Linked DNA regions of Aromatoleum aromaticum EbN1. The protein of the gene in region 2 binds, or shares a complex with, the protein of the main gene of each other region. Links are inferred from orthologs where the notes say so. Each region holds a gene or a part of one and is shown on either strand. Other genes may lie near its edges. The genes, in order: rpsJ and nusB.

Evidence for each region.
Region 1: the proteins of nusB (region 2) and rpsJ are in contact, whole or in part, in a solved structure (PDB 3D3B), measured with the Escherichia coli proteins. The link is inferred for Aromatoleum aromaticum EbN1 from one-to-one orthologs.

Annotation. Positions count from the first base shown.
Region 1 is NC_006513.1:2,258,719-2,265,642, reverse strand. The notes cover bases 3,254-6,197. They hold rpsJ (30S ribosomal protein S10), read right to left. Parts: upstream 4,910-6,197; coding sequence 4,598-4,909; downstream 3,254-4,597. Other genes in these bases: fusA (elongation factor G), read right to left, coding at 6,188-6,197; tuf (elongation factor Tu), read right to left, coding at 4,969-6,159; rplC (50S ribosomal protein L3), read right to left, coding at 3,840-4,484; rplD (50S ribosomal protein L4), read right to left, coding at 3,254-3,828. Also shown: rpsQ (30S ribosomal protein S17), read right to left, coding at 1-25; rpmC (50S ribosomal protein L29), read right to left, coding at 22-216; rplP (50S ribosomal protein L16), read right to left, coding at 219-632; rpsC (30S ribosomal protein S3), read right to left, coding at 601-1,437; rplV (50S ribosomal protein L22), read right to left, coding at 1,447-1,776; rpsS (30S ribosomal protein S19), read right to left, coding at 1,786-2,061; rplB (50S ribosomal protein L2), read right to left, coding at 2,072-2,899; rplW (50S ribosomal protein L23), read right to left, coding at 2,906-3,211; more of rplD, read right to left, coding at 3,208-3,253; more of fusA, read right to left, coding at 6,198-6,924. UniProt on the Escherichia coli protein: Involved in the binding of tRNA to the ribosomes. Part of the processive rRNA transcription and antitermination complex (rrnTAC). The complex forms an RNA-chaperone ring around the RNA exit tunnel of RNA polymerase (RNAP).
Region 2 is NC_006513.1:2,106,028-2,112,940, reverse strand. The notes cover bases 3,400-6,332. They hold nusB (transcription antitermination factor NusB), read left to right. Parts: upstream 3,400-4,613; coding sequence 4,614-5,051; downstream 5,052-6,332. Other genes in these bases: EBN1_RS09975 (DEAD/DEAH box helicase), read right to left, coding at 5,292-6,332; ribH (6,7-dimethyl-8-ribityllumazine synthase), read left to right, coding at 4,147-4,617; ribBA (bifunctional 3,4-dihydroxy-2-butanone-4-phosphate synthase/GTP cyclohydrolase II), read left to right, coding at 3,400-4,063. In the rest of the region: divalent-cation tolerance protein CutA, read left to right, coding at 1-269; protein-disulfide reductase DsbD, read left to right, coding at 369-2,183; EBN1_RS09995 (riboflavin synthase), read left to right, coding at 2,286-2,891; more of ribBA, read left to right, coding at 2,954-3,399; more of EBN1_RS09975, read right to left, coding at 6,333-6,683. UniProt on the Escherichia coli protein: Part of the processive rRNA transcription and antitermination complex (rrnTAC). The complex forms an RNA-chaperone ring around the RNA exit tunnel of RNA polymerase (RNAP).

The DNA.
Region 1 (6,924 bases), 150 kb from region 2 along the record:
TGACTTTTTCGATCTGCTCGGTCATTTCTGCACCGCCTTTTCCTGCAGGAGCGTGCGGACGCGCGCGATGTCGCGACGCACTTTCCCGAGTTGGCTCGTATTGCCGAGCTGCTGAGTCGCAAGTTGCATACGCAACGAAAACTGCGCTTTCAGCAGTTCGAGCAATTCTTGATTCAATTCACCGGCGCTCTTCGCGCGGAGTTCACTCGCTTTCATGCTCACCCCATTTGACGATGAACAAAGACCGTCTCGAGCGGAAGCTTCGCAGCAGCAAGCCGGAACGCTTCGCGGGCGAGCGTCTCGTCGACACCGTCCATCTCATACAACACCTTGCCGGGCTGAATCTCGGCAACCCAGTATTCCGGGTTCCCCTTGCCGTTACCCATCCGCACTTCAGCTGGCTTCTTCGAGATCGGCTTGTCCGGGAAAATCCGGATCCAGATGCGCCCGCCCCGCTTGATGTGCCGGGTCATCGCCCGTCGTGCGGACTCGATCTGACGGGCGGTCAGACGACCGCGGCCGATCGCCTTGAGCCCGAACTCGCCGAAACTGACTTTGGCGCCGCGCGTCGCGATCCCGGTGTTCCGGCCCTTCTGCTCCTTACGATACTTCCTTCTCGACGGCTGCAGCATCGTCTACTCCCGCTTTCCTGGTCCGGGTGCCGGCCTTGTCGCCAGCTCCCGCTTGTTCGGCACCCGTGCGACGTGCGGGGCGCTTGGCGCCGCGGTTGTCACCGGCATCATTGCGAGGCGCGCGGCGACCGCGACGAGCCTCGTTCTCGTTCTCGACGACCGCAGGCCGCTCGTTGCGCCCGAGCATCTCACCCTTGTACACCCACACCTTGATACCGATGATGCCGTAGGTGGTCTTCGCTTCGGATACGCCATAGTCGATATCGGCACGCAGCGTATGCAGCGGAACGCGGCCTTCGCGGTACCACTCGGTGCGAGCGATTTCGGCGCCGTTCAGTCGTCCGGCGCTCATGATCTTGATGCCCTGTGCGCCGAGCCGCATTGCATTCTGCATTGCGCGCTTCATGGCGCGGCGGAACATGATCCGCTTTTCGAGCTGCTGGGCGATCGAGTCGGCGATCAGCTTGGCATCGACTTCCGGCTTGCGCACTTCTTCGATATTGACGTGCACCGGCACGCCCATGATCTTCTGAAGCTCGCGCTTGAGCAGTTCGATGTCCTCGCCCTTCTTGCCGATCACGACACCAGGGCGTGCGCTGAAAAGGGTGATCCGTGCGTTCTTCGCCGGGCGTTCGATGACAACGCGCCCCACCGATGCGTGAGCAAGACGCTTCTTGAGAAAATCGCGGACTTTCAGGTCCTCGTGCAACATTCTCGAGTAATCACCGCTCGATGCGAACCAACGGGAATTCCAATCACGAGTGACCGCAAGGCGGAACCCGGTCGGATGAATTTTCTGACCCATATGTACCCCTTATTCCCCGACGGTCACGTAGATGTGGCAGGTCGGCTTGAGAATGCGGGCCCCGCGTCCCTTTGCCCGCGCCGCAAAGCGCTTCAGCGACATGCCTTCCTCGACGTAGATCGTCTTGACCTTGAGGGTGTCAATATCTGCGCCATCGTTGTGTTCTGCATTGGCAATCGCCGACTCCATCACTTTGCGGATGATCTGCGCGCCCTTTTTCGGCGAGAAGGCAAGGATGTTGAGTGCCTGATCAACCGGCCTGCCCCGCACCTGGTCCGCCACCAGCCGCCCCTTCTGGGCCGACAGGCGAACGCCGCGGAGAATTGCTCTGGTTTCCATGATGACTCCTTACCTCTTCGCCTTCTTGCTCGCCGCGTGCCCCTTGAACGTACGGGTCAGGGCGAACTCGCCGAGCTTGTGACCAACCATGTTTTCCGACACGAAGACCGGAACATGCTGCCGACCGTTATGGACCGCAATCGTCAGGCCGACGAAGTCCGGCAACACCGTCGAGCGACGGGACCAGGTCTTGATCGGGCGCTTGTCGTTGCTCGTCCGCACGGCGTCGACCTTCTTGAGCAGATGCGCGTCGACAAACGGGCCTTTTTTAATAGAACGTGCCATTTGTTACCCCTTAACGCTTGTGACGACGCTGCACGATCATCGTGTCGGTGCGCTTGTTGCTGCGCGTGCGGTAGCCCTTCGCCGGCTGACCCCACGGGCTGCGCGCCACGCCGCCTTCGCCGGTCCGGCCCTCGCCACCACCGTGCGGGTGATCGACCGGATTCATCGCTACACCGCGGACCGTCGGACGGATACCGCGCCAGCGGTTCGCGCCCGCCTTGCCGATCTTGCGCAGGCCGTGCTCTTCGTTGCCGACGACGCCGATGGCGGCACGGCACTCGACGTGCACCCGGCGAACTTCGCCGGAGCGCAACCGGAGCTGAGCGTATGCGCCTTCACGGGCGAGCAGCTGCACCGAAGTGCCTGCAGCACGCGCGATCTGTGCCCCCTTGCCCGGCATCAGCTCGACACAGTGAATCGTGGAACCGACCGGAATATTCCGGATCGGCAGCACGTTGCCCGCCTTGATCGGCGCTTCCGGTCCGCTGAGGACCGTCTGCCCCACTTCGAGCCCCTTCGGCGCGATGATGTAGGCGCGCTCGCCGTCGGCGTAGCAGATCAGCGCAATGTTCGCGGAACGGTTCGGGTCGTACTCGACACGCTCGACGCGAGCTGCGATGCCGTCCTTGTTGCGACGGAAATCCACCAGACGGTAATGCTGCTTGTGCCCACCACCCTGGTGACGGACGGTGATGCGGCCGCTGTTGTTGCGGCCGGCGTTCTTCGACTGCTTCTCGACCAGCGCGGCATGCGGACGCCCCTTGTAGAGATCCGCATTGACGACCTTGACCATCGCGCGACGGCCGGCAGACGTAGGCTTAAGTTTTACCAGTGCCATGATTCCTCACTCCCCGGCCGCGAAGTTGATTTCCTGGCCCGGCTTGAGGCAGACGAACGCCTTCTTCCAGTCCTTGCGGCGGCCGGTCATCTTGCCGAAACGCTTGACCTTGCCTTTCACGTTCGCAATCTGCACCGACTTCACTTCAACCTTGAAGAGCAACTCGACAGCCGCCTTGACTTCGGGCTTGGTCGCGGTCGACGCAACCTTGAACACAACCTGCTCGTTCTTGTCGGCGACATACGTCGCCTTTTCGGAGATCTGGGGCGCGAGCAGCACCTGCATCAGACGCTCTTGGCTAAATCCGCTCATTGCCAGGCCTCCTCCATCTTGGCCAGCGCACCCTTGGTCACGATGACCCGGTCGTAGTGCACAAGCGACACCGGATCCGTCTCGCTGACCTCGAGAACCAGCACCTTGTGCAGGTTCCGTGACGACAGGAACAGGTTTTCATCGAACTCGTCGGTAATGACCAGCACCGAATCGAGCCCCATGCCTTTGAGCTTCTGCGACAGCAGGCGGGTCTTCGGCGCCTCGACGCTGAAATTCTCGACGATCGCCAGACGGTCTTCACGCGCAAGCTGCGAAAGGATCGACGCCACGCCGGCGCGGTACATCTTGCGGTTCAGCTTCTGCGAGAAGTTGTCTTCGGGCGAATTCGGGAAAACCCGGCCACCTCCGCGCCACAACGGGCTCGACGCCATACCGGCACGAGCGCGGCCGGTGCCTTTCTGGCGCCACGGCTTGCGCGTCGACTTGGAAACTTCCGCACGACCTTTCTGCGCGCGATTGCCCGAGCGGGCATTGGCCATGTACGCCACAACGACCTGATGGATCAGGGCTTCGTTGTAGTCGCGCCCGAACAGCGCATCAGAGGCCTGCAGCGTTGCCGACTGCGCACCCTGATCATTCAATAATTTAAGTTCCATTACGCCCTCGCTCAGCCACGGGCCTTGACCGCCGGGCGGACGATCACGTCGCCGCCCTTCGAGCCGGGTACCGCCCCCTTCACCAGGAGCAACTGACGCTCAACATCGACGCGAACCACTTCGAGACCCTGAGTGGTGCACGTGGTGTTGCCGTACTGTCCGGCCATCCGCTTGCCGGGAAAGACCCGACCCGGATCCTGAGCCATGCCGATCGAGCCCGGCGCGTTATGCGACACGGAGTTGCCGTGCGACGCGCGGTTCGACGAGAAATTGTGCCGCTTGCCCACTCCGGAAAAACCCTTGCCAATCGACGTACCGGTGACATCCACCTTTTGCCCGACTGCAAAGAGGTCAACCCCGACGACGTCACCGGCCTTGAAGCCAGCGACCTGCTCGGTTTCGACACGAAATTCCTTGAGCATGTGACCGGCTTCGACGCCGGCCTTGGCAAGGTGCCCGGCAAGGGGCTTTCCAACCCGACTCGCGCGACGCTTGCCGAAAGTCACCTGCACGGCGGCGTAACCGTCGCTTTCAGGCGTCTTGATTTGGGTTACGCGATTGTTGGACACGTCAAGCACCGTCACCGGGACACTCCTGCCGTCCTCGGCGAAGATGCGAGTCATGCCAACCTTGCGTCCCACAAGGCCTAGACTCATCTTCTTCTCCTGTCCCCGGTTACGATTGACCGGGCCCTATCACGTAAATTGCGCCCAAAGGCGCAAAGGCCGGATTATACCGGCCTTTCGCAAAGCTCCGCAACTAGCGCGGCTTACTGCAACTTGATCTCGACATCAACCCCGGCGGGGAGATCCAGCTTCATCAGCGCATCGACCGTCTTGTCGGTCGGGTCGATGATGTCCATCAGGCGCTGGTGGGTACGAATCTCGAACTGGTCGCGCGATGCCTTGTTGACGTGCGGCGAGCGCAGCAGGTCGAAACGCTCGATACGGGTCGGCAGCGGCACGGGGCCGCGGACCACCGCACCCGTGCGCTTGGCGGTATCGACGATCTCGAGAGCGGACTGATCGATCAGCCGGTAGTCGAACGCCTTCAAACGGATGCGAATTTTCTGGTTTTGCATGGATGAAATCCTGAAAGAGCGAAAACCCGGGGCAACGAACCCCGGGCGGAGACGAGCAATTACTCGATGATCTTGGCGACGACCCCGGCGCCGACGGTACGACCGCCTTCGCGGATCGCGAACCGCAGGCCTTCTTCCATCGCGATCGGCGCCATCAGCTTGACGGTGATCGACACGTTGTCGCCCGGCATGACCATCTCGGTGCCTTCGGGCAGCTCGATCGAACCGGTCACGTCGGTCGTGCGGAAGTAGAACTGCGGACGATAGTTGTTGAAGAACGGCGTGTGGCGCCCGCCTTCTTCCTTCGACAGCACGTACACTTCACCGGTGAAATGCGTGTGCGGCTTGATCGAACCGGGCTTGCACAGCACCTGGCCGCGCTCGACGTCCTCGCGCTTGGTGCCGCGCAGCAGCACGCCGACGTTGTCGCCCGCCTGGCCCTGGTCGAGCAGCTTGCGGAACATCTCGACGCCGGTGCAGGTGGTCTTGACCGTCGCCTTGATGCCGACGATCTCGACTTCCTCGCCGACCTTGACGATGCCGCGCTCGACGCGGCCGGTCACCACCGTGCCGCGGCCCGAGATCGAGAACACGTCTTCGATCGGCAGCAGGAACGGGCGGTCGATCGCGCGCTCCGGAGTCGGGATGTAGCTGTCGAGCGCTTCGGCCAGGCGGAAGATCGCCGGCTCGCCGATGTCGCTCTGGTCGCCTTCGAGCGCCTTGAGCGCCGAGCCCTTGATGATCGGCACATCGTCGCCCGGGAAGTCGTACTTCGACAGCAGCTCGCGCACTTCCATCTCGACGAGCTCCAAGAGCTCTTCGTCGTCGACCATGTCGCACTTGTTCAGGAACACGATGATGTACGGCACGCCGACCTGGCGCGCGAGCAGGATGTGCTCGCGCGTCTGCGGCATCGGGCCGTCGGCAGCCGAGCACACCAGGATCGCGCCGTCCATCTGCGCGGCACCGGTGATCATGTTCTTCACGTAGTCGGCGTGACCCGGGCAGTCGACGTGCGCGTAGTGACGGTTGGCCGTCTCGTACTCGACGTGAGCGGTGTTGATCGTGATGCCGCGCGCTTTCTCTTCGGGCGCCGCGTCGATCTGGTCGTAGGCTTTCGCCTCGCCGCCGAACTTCTTCGACAGGATCGTCGTGATCGCCGCCGTCAGGGTGGTCTTGCCGTGGTCGACGTGACCGATCGTCCCGACGTTTACGTGCGGTTTCGTCCGCTCAAACTTGCCTTTCGCCATTGCTCAATTCCTCGCTTCGGTTCGTTGATTACTTGCGATTGTTGATCACCGCTTCCGCCACGCTCTTCGGCGCCTCGGAATAGTGCTTGAATTCCATCGAATACGTCGCGCGACCCTGCGTCAACGACCGCAGTTGCGTCGCGTAACCGAACATCTCGGCGAGCGGCACTTCGGCCTTGACCTCTTTCATGCCCCCGGGCAGATCGTCCATGCCCTGGACGATGCCGCGGCGACCGGAAAGATCTCCCATGACGTTGCCCATGTAGTCCTCGGGAGTTTCGACGACCACTGCCATCATCGGCTCAAGCAGCACGGGGCTCGCCTTGCGCATCGCGTCCTTGAACGCCATCGAAGCGGCCATCTTGAACGCGTTTTCGTTCGAATCCACGTCGTGGTACGAACCGTCGAACAGCGTGACCTTGACGTCGACGACCGGGAAGCCGGCCAGCACGCCGTTCGGCAGCGTCTCCTGCAGGCCTTTGTCGACCGCCGGGATGTACTCGCGCGGAACGACACCGCCCTTGATGGCGTCGATGAATTCGTAGCCCTTGCCCGTTTCGTTCGGCTCGAGCTTGATCCACACGTGACCGAACTGGCCGCGACCGCCGGACTGCTTGACGAACTTGCCTTCCTGCTCTACCGGCTTGCGGATCGCTTCGCGGTACGCCACCTGCGGGGCGCCGACCGTTGCTTCGACGTTGAATTCGCGCTTCATGCGGTCAACGAGAATTTCGAGGTGCAGCTCGCCCATGCCGGAGATGATCG
Region 2 (6,913 bases):
ACCGGCTCGCCGCGTGCGTGAACATGCTCGCGCCCTGCCGCTCCGTTTATCGCTGGCACGACGCGGTCGAAGAAGCGGCCGAAGTACCGTTGCTCATCAAGACGAGCGCCGACCGCTACGCGGCGCTCGAAGCCGCGGTCCGCGCCGCGCACCCATACGAACTTCCGGAGATCATCGCGGTCCCTGTTGTGCGGGGTCTGCCTGCTTATCTCGACTGGGTGGCCGCAGAGACGGCTCTGGCATCCACCGGGCACAGACCGACCCCGTGACCGCGCAGTGCGTCATCTTCGGACGGCTTGATCCCGGTTCAGGCTCCGTTGCCGGCCACGCCCCAGAATCCGACTAATTCCGACACTTTTTCCGAACCGATGCGCCGCCTCCTGTTACTGCTGGCCGCCCTGGCCAGCCTGCTTGCCCTGCTCCCGCCGACATTCGCGCAAGGCAGCCCGATCGAACCCGAAAAAGCCTTCCGCTTCGCCGCTCGCGCGCTCGACCCGGCCACCGTCGAGATCACGTTCGACATCGCCGACGACTACTACCTTTACGGCGACAAGTTCAAGTTCACCGCCGACCCGCCGACCGTGCAGCTCGGCATTCCGGAACGCGCCCCGGGCAAGATCAGGCACGACGAATTCTTCGGCGACGTCGAAACGTACCGCGACGAGATCCGGATCCTGCTGCCGGTCATCGCAGCCGAAGGCGTCACCGCGTTCCGCCTGACCGCGACGAGCCAGGGCTGCTGGGACGGCGGCATCTGCTACCCGCCGACGCAGCAGAGCACCGACATCGACCTGACAGCGACGCCGGTCGCGGCCGGCGGCAGCTTCATCGACCGCTTCCTGTCGCCCGGCAGCACCGCAGGCGCGGGCACGGGCACGGCGCCGAGCGGCGACGAAAGCGGGCGCATTGCCGGCCTGCTGCGCGACGCGAGCGTACCGCTGATCCTGTTGAGCTTCTTCGGCTTCGGCCTGCTGCTCGCTTTCACGCCCTGCACTTTTCCGATGATCCCGATCATCTCGGGCGTCATCGTCGGCCATGGCCACCACATCTCGCGCGGACGCGCTTTCGCGCTGTCGCTCGTGTACGTCCTCGGCATGGCGGCGGCCTATGCCGTGGCCGGGGTCGCAGCGGGCATCTCCGGCACGCTGCTGTCGGCCGCGCTGCAGAACGCGTGGGTGCTCGGCGCCTTCGCGCTGGTGTTCGTGCTGCTGGCGCTGTCGATGTTCGGCTTCTACGAGCTGCAACTGCCGAGCGCGCTGCAGAGCCGCCTGAGCTCGACCGCGAATCACCAGAAAGGCGGCAGTCTGGGCGGCGTCGCGGTCATGGGCGTGCTGTCGGCGCTGATCGTCGGGCCGTGCGTCGCCGCACCGCTCGCCGGGGCGCTGCTCTACATCGCGCAGACCGGCAACGCGACGCTCGGCGGAGTCGCGCTGTTCGTCATGGCGCTCGGCATGGGCGCGCCGCTGATCGCAGTCGGTGTCGCCGCGCGCTCGGTGCTGCCGAAAGTCGGACCGTGGATGGAAGGCGTCAGGAAAGCGTTCGGCGTGATGCTGCTCGGCGTCGCGGTGTGGCTGCTGACGCCGGTCGTCCCGGCCCTCGTGACGATGCTCGCGTGGGCGGCGCTGCTGCTGTTCTCGGGCATTTTCCTGCACGCGATCGATCCGCTGCCGGCGCACGCGAAAGGCTGGGCGCGCTTCTGGAAAGGCACCGGCGTCGTCATGCTGATCGCCGGGGCGGCGATGTTCGTCGGTGCGCTGGCGGGTTCGCGCGACCCGCTGCAGCCGCTCGCGGTGCTGCGGGCCGAAGCGTCGGCGTCGGTGGCGACAGCGCCGCGTTTCGAGAAAGTCGCGTCCGTCGCCGAGCTCGACGCGCGCCTCGCGTCGGCCGATCGGCCGGTGATGCTCGATTTCTACGCCGACTGGTGCGTGTCGTGCAAGGAGATGGAGCGCTTCACGTTCAGCGACGGCGCGGTGCAGGCGCGCATGGAGCGCATGCTGCTGCTGAAGGCCGACGTCACCGCGAACAGCGACGACGACAAGGCGCTGCTGAAGCGTTTCACGCTGTTCGGTCCGCCGGGAACGATCTTCTTCGATCGCGACGGCAAGGAGCGCGACGGCCTGCGAGTCGTCGGATTCATGGCCGCGGAGCCGTTCGGCGAATTGCTCGACCGCGCGCTGCGCTGAACCCGGCGCGAAGAGGCCGCGGCGGAAAGCGATTGGCAATCCACCGTTTTTCGCCCACTTTCGCCTACAATCGCTGCTTCCCCACTTGCCCGTCCCTCCATCATGTTTTCCGGAATCGTGGCCGCCTGCGGCCGAATCGAACGTATCGAAGCTCTCCAGGACGGCGTGCGCCTTATCGTGGATGCCGACGGACTGGACCTCGCCGACGTGCAGATCGGCGACAGCATCGCGAACAGCGGCGTCTGCCTGACCGTCGTCGCGCTCGACGGCAGCCGCGTGCAGTTCGACGTATCGCGTGAAACGCTGAACTGCACCACCGGCCTCGACACGGTCGGCAACGAAGTCAATCTCGAGAAGGCGCTGTGCCTCGCGGACCGGCTGGGCGGGCACCTCGTCACCGGCCACGTCGACGGCGTCGGTGAAGTCGTGAGCTTTACGCCGGTCGGCGAAAGCCACGACCTCGTGATCCGTGCCCCCGCGGCGCTCGCCGGCTACATCGCGAAGAAAGGGTCGATCACGGTCAACGGCGTGAGCCTCACGGTGAACCGCGTCGAAGCCCGCGAATTCTCGATCAACCTGATCCCGCACACCGTCGCCGTGACGAATCTCAAGCAGCTCGCCGCCGGCAGCCGCGTCAATCTCGAGATCGACCTCATCGCCCGTTACGTCGAACGCATGCTCGCGTGGCGCGAGGAATCCGCACAATGATCGACAACCCCCACGCTCGCCCGCAATCGGGCTCGCTGCCCCCCGAGGGGGAACGCGCCGGCTTGGGACGGCCCGGCGCCGGCACGAGCGCACTCGCCCCGATCACCGAGATCGTCGAGGACATCCGCGCCGGCCGCATGGTCGTGCTCGTCGACGAGGAAGACCGCGAGAACGAAGGCGACCTCGTGCTCGCCGCAGAACACGTGACGCCGGAAGCGATCAACTTCATGGCGAAATTCGGCCGCGGGCTGATCTGCCTGACGCTGACCGAAGCGCGCTGCCGCCAGCTCGACCTGCACCTGATGGTGCGCGACAACCGCTCGCCGCACGGCACCGCTTTCACGACCTCGATCGAGGCGGCTGAAGGCGTCACGACCGGCATTTCCGCCCACGACCGCTCGCGCACGGTGCAGGCGGCCGTCGCGCGGCACGCGAAGCCGGCCGACATCGTGCAGCCCGGCCACATCTTCCCGCTGATGGCGCAGAAAGGCGGCGTGCTGATCCGCGCCGGCCACACCGAAGCGGGGTGCGATCTCGCAGCGCTGGCCGGGCTCGAGCCGGCGTCGGTGATCTGCGAGATCCTCAAGGACGACGGCACGATGGCGCGGCTGCCGGATCTGGTCGAGTTCGCGAAGGAGCACGGCCTGAAGATCGGCGCGATCCGCGACCTCATCGAGTACCGTTCGGCGAACGAGCACCTCGTCGAGCGCGTCGCCGAGAAGGACGTCGAGACGCCGTACGGCCGCTTCCGGCTCGCCGCGTTCGAGGACAAGACGAGCGGCGAAGTGCATTTCGCGCTCTCGCACGGCGAAATCCGCCCCGAGCGCGAAACCCTGGTGCGCGTGCACGAGCCGATCTCGGTCGTCGACTTCATCGATCCCGAGAGCGGCCGCCACACTTTCCCCGTCAACCAGGCGATGGCGCGCCTGGCCGAAGCCGAACAGGGCGTCATCGTGCTGCTCTATCGGCCGCAATCGGGCAGCGAACTGCTCGCCGGCCTGCGTGGCGACACCTCGCTCGCGGCGAAGTGGGACGCGCGCCTCTTCGGCGTCGGCGCGCAGATCCTGCGCGACCTGAAGGTCGGCAAGATGCGCCTCCTCGCGAGCCCGCGCAAGATCCCGAGCATGGCGGGCTTCGGTCTCGAGATCACCGGCTTCGTCGAGCGCCCCTGAGGGTGTTACCCTGAACCTTTCGCGCCGGAGCCGTCGCGCATCGCGGCCGTGCTGCCGGCCTTTTTGTCTTTGAAGAATCGAACATGGCCCGTTACGACAACATTCCCGAATTCGAAACCGACCTCGACGGCCGCGGCTTGCGCGTCGGCATCGTCATGAGCCGCTTCAACCAGGACGTCTGTGAAGGCCTGCTGTCGGCCTGCACCGCCGAGCTGCTGCGCCTGAACGTGTCGCCGGAACTGATGCGCATCGCCACCGTTCCGGGGGCACTGGAAATCCCGCTGGCGCTGCAGACGATGGCGCGCAGCGGCCGCTTCGATGCGCTGATCGCGCTCGGCGCGGTGATCCGCGGCGAGACTTACCACTTCGAGCTGGTGTCGAACGAAACGGGCAGCGGCATCAACCGTGTCGGACTCGACACCGGCATGCCGATCGCCAACGGCGTGCTGACGACCGAAGACGACGACCAGGCCCTCGCGCGGATGCAGGAAAAAGGCGCCGACTGCGCCCGCACCGCGATCGAGATGGCCAAGCTGTTGAAGCAGCTCCAATGAGCAGCAAGGCTGCCCGCCGCCGGGCGCGCGAGTTCGCGCTGCAGGGGATTTACCAATGGCTGCTTTCGGCCAACTCGATGCTGCTCATCGAGGAGCATGTCAGCCAGGTCTCAGGCTTCGACAAGGCCGACCGCGAGCTCTTCATCAGCCTGCTGCGCGGCACGCTGAACAACGTCGACGACCTGCAGGCAGAGTTCGCGCCGTTCATCCATCGCGCCGTGCATGAACTGTCCCCGGTCGAACGCGCAATCCTGCTGCTCGCGACGCACGAACTCAAGCACAACCTCGACACGCCGTACCGCGTCATCATCAACGAGGCGATCGAGCTGGCGAAAAGCTACGGCGGCACCGACGGTCACCGTTTCGTCAACGGCGTCCTCGACAAGCTCGCGACGCAGCTGCGCGTCACCGAAGTCAGCGCCGGCCGCAGCTGAAGCCGGCGGCGGGGCCGCAGCAGCAGGGTCCAGTCCCGCCGGGACGCGCACACGGCGACCGTCGAAGCCGGCGCGGCACCAAAAAGCAAAAAGCGCGGAACCGCATTGTCGCGGTTCCGCGCTTTTTTCATCCCGGCCTACAAAGGGAGCGACCGGTCCGGGTGCACGACGAGGTGCGAGCGGCTCATCCGCCCGCACCTCGTCGCAGGACGGCCCGTGAATGGCCGCCCGAGCAATCGTTCAGCCGCGCGCCGTCGGGCGCGGGCGGCGGGCGCCCTCCGGACGGTCGCCGCCGAAGCGGCTCCCTTCGCTGCGACCGGCGCCACCGTCACGACCATAGCCGCCCCGGTTCCCGGATGGCGACTCCGACGACCAGCCTTTGCCGGCCCCCGGACGACTGTCACGGCTTTCACGGCCGTACGACGACCCGCCCGAACGACCGCCGAAGCCCGGCTTGCCACCGCTCGGCGCGCGACGGGGCGACGACGGGCGTTGCGTCGGCTCGAGGCCTTCGATCACATGCACCGCGAGCGGTTTGCCGGTGAAGCGCTCGATCGCGCGGATGATGCCCATCTCGCGCGGCCCCGAGAACGTGATCGCGATGCCGTCGCGGCCGGCACGACCGGTACGGCCGATGCGGTGCACGTAGTCTTCGACCTGACGGGGCGCGTCGAAGTTGATCACGTGGCTGATGCCGGCGACGTCGATGCCGCGTGCTGCGACATCAGTCGCGACGAGCACGCCGATGCGGCCCTGGCGCAGCTTGTCCAGCGTGCGGTTGCGCGCCGTCTGGTGCATGTCGCCATGCAGCGCAGCGGCCGAAAAGCCTTTTTCCTGCAGGTTCAGCGACACTTCCTCGGCACCGCGCTTGGTCGCCGTGAAGACGACGGCCTGCTGCAGGTCATCGCCGCCGAGCAGCGATTCGAGCAGGCGGTTCTTGTGCACGATGTTGTCGGCCATCAGCAGACGCTGCTCGATGTTCGCGCGGTTCTCGACCGTCGCGGCGATCTCGATGCGCTGCGGATTGCGCGTCATCTTGCGCGCGAGGTTGCCGACCACGCCGTCGAGGGTTGCCGAGAACAGCAGCGTCTGACGGCTCGCCGGCGTCGCCGCGACGATGGTCTCGATGTCCTCGACGAACCCCATGTCGAGCATGCGGTCGGCTTCGTCGAGCACCAGCACTTCGATGTCCGACAGCTTGAGCTTGCGGCGATTGAGGTGATCGATGAGGCGGCCCGGAGTCGCGACGACGACGTCGACGGGGCGCGACAGCAGCTTCGCCTGGGCGAAGAACGGCGCGCCGCCGACGAGGCACGCAGTATTCAGGTAACGCAGGTTACGGGCGTAAGTCTTGACCGCTTTTTCGACCTGCTGCGCGAGCTCGCGCGTCGGAGTCAGCACCAGCACGCGCGGACCGGCGCCGGGCGCGGGCTTGCGGTCGATCAGGCGGTGCAGGCTCGGAAGCGTGAAAGCGGCGGTCTTGCCGCTGCCGGTATGCGAGGACACCATCAGGTCGGCACCGGCGAGCGCGGCCGGGATCGCCTGCTCCTGGACCGAAGTCGGGACCGTGTAACCGGTGGTTGCGATGGCTTGAAGCAGGGCTTCGTGGAGGCCGAGTTCCTGGAACGTCATGGGTTCTTCCTTGTATGTCCGGCACAACGGATGGTCGTGCCGAATCGATGCCCGGGTGAACGGGCAAATGAAAAAGCATCGCACCGTCCCATGGGGGACGCGGTGGCGGCAAGCGCGCGATGGGCGTGGGCCGGCCGGATTCCGCCGGGAAAACAGACGGAAATCGACCGCGCATCGGCACCAACCGGCATTCGCGATGCCATACGATCAGAAGAACGAATGGAGTTCGA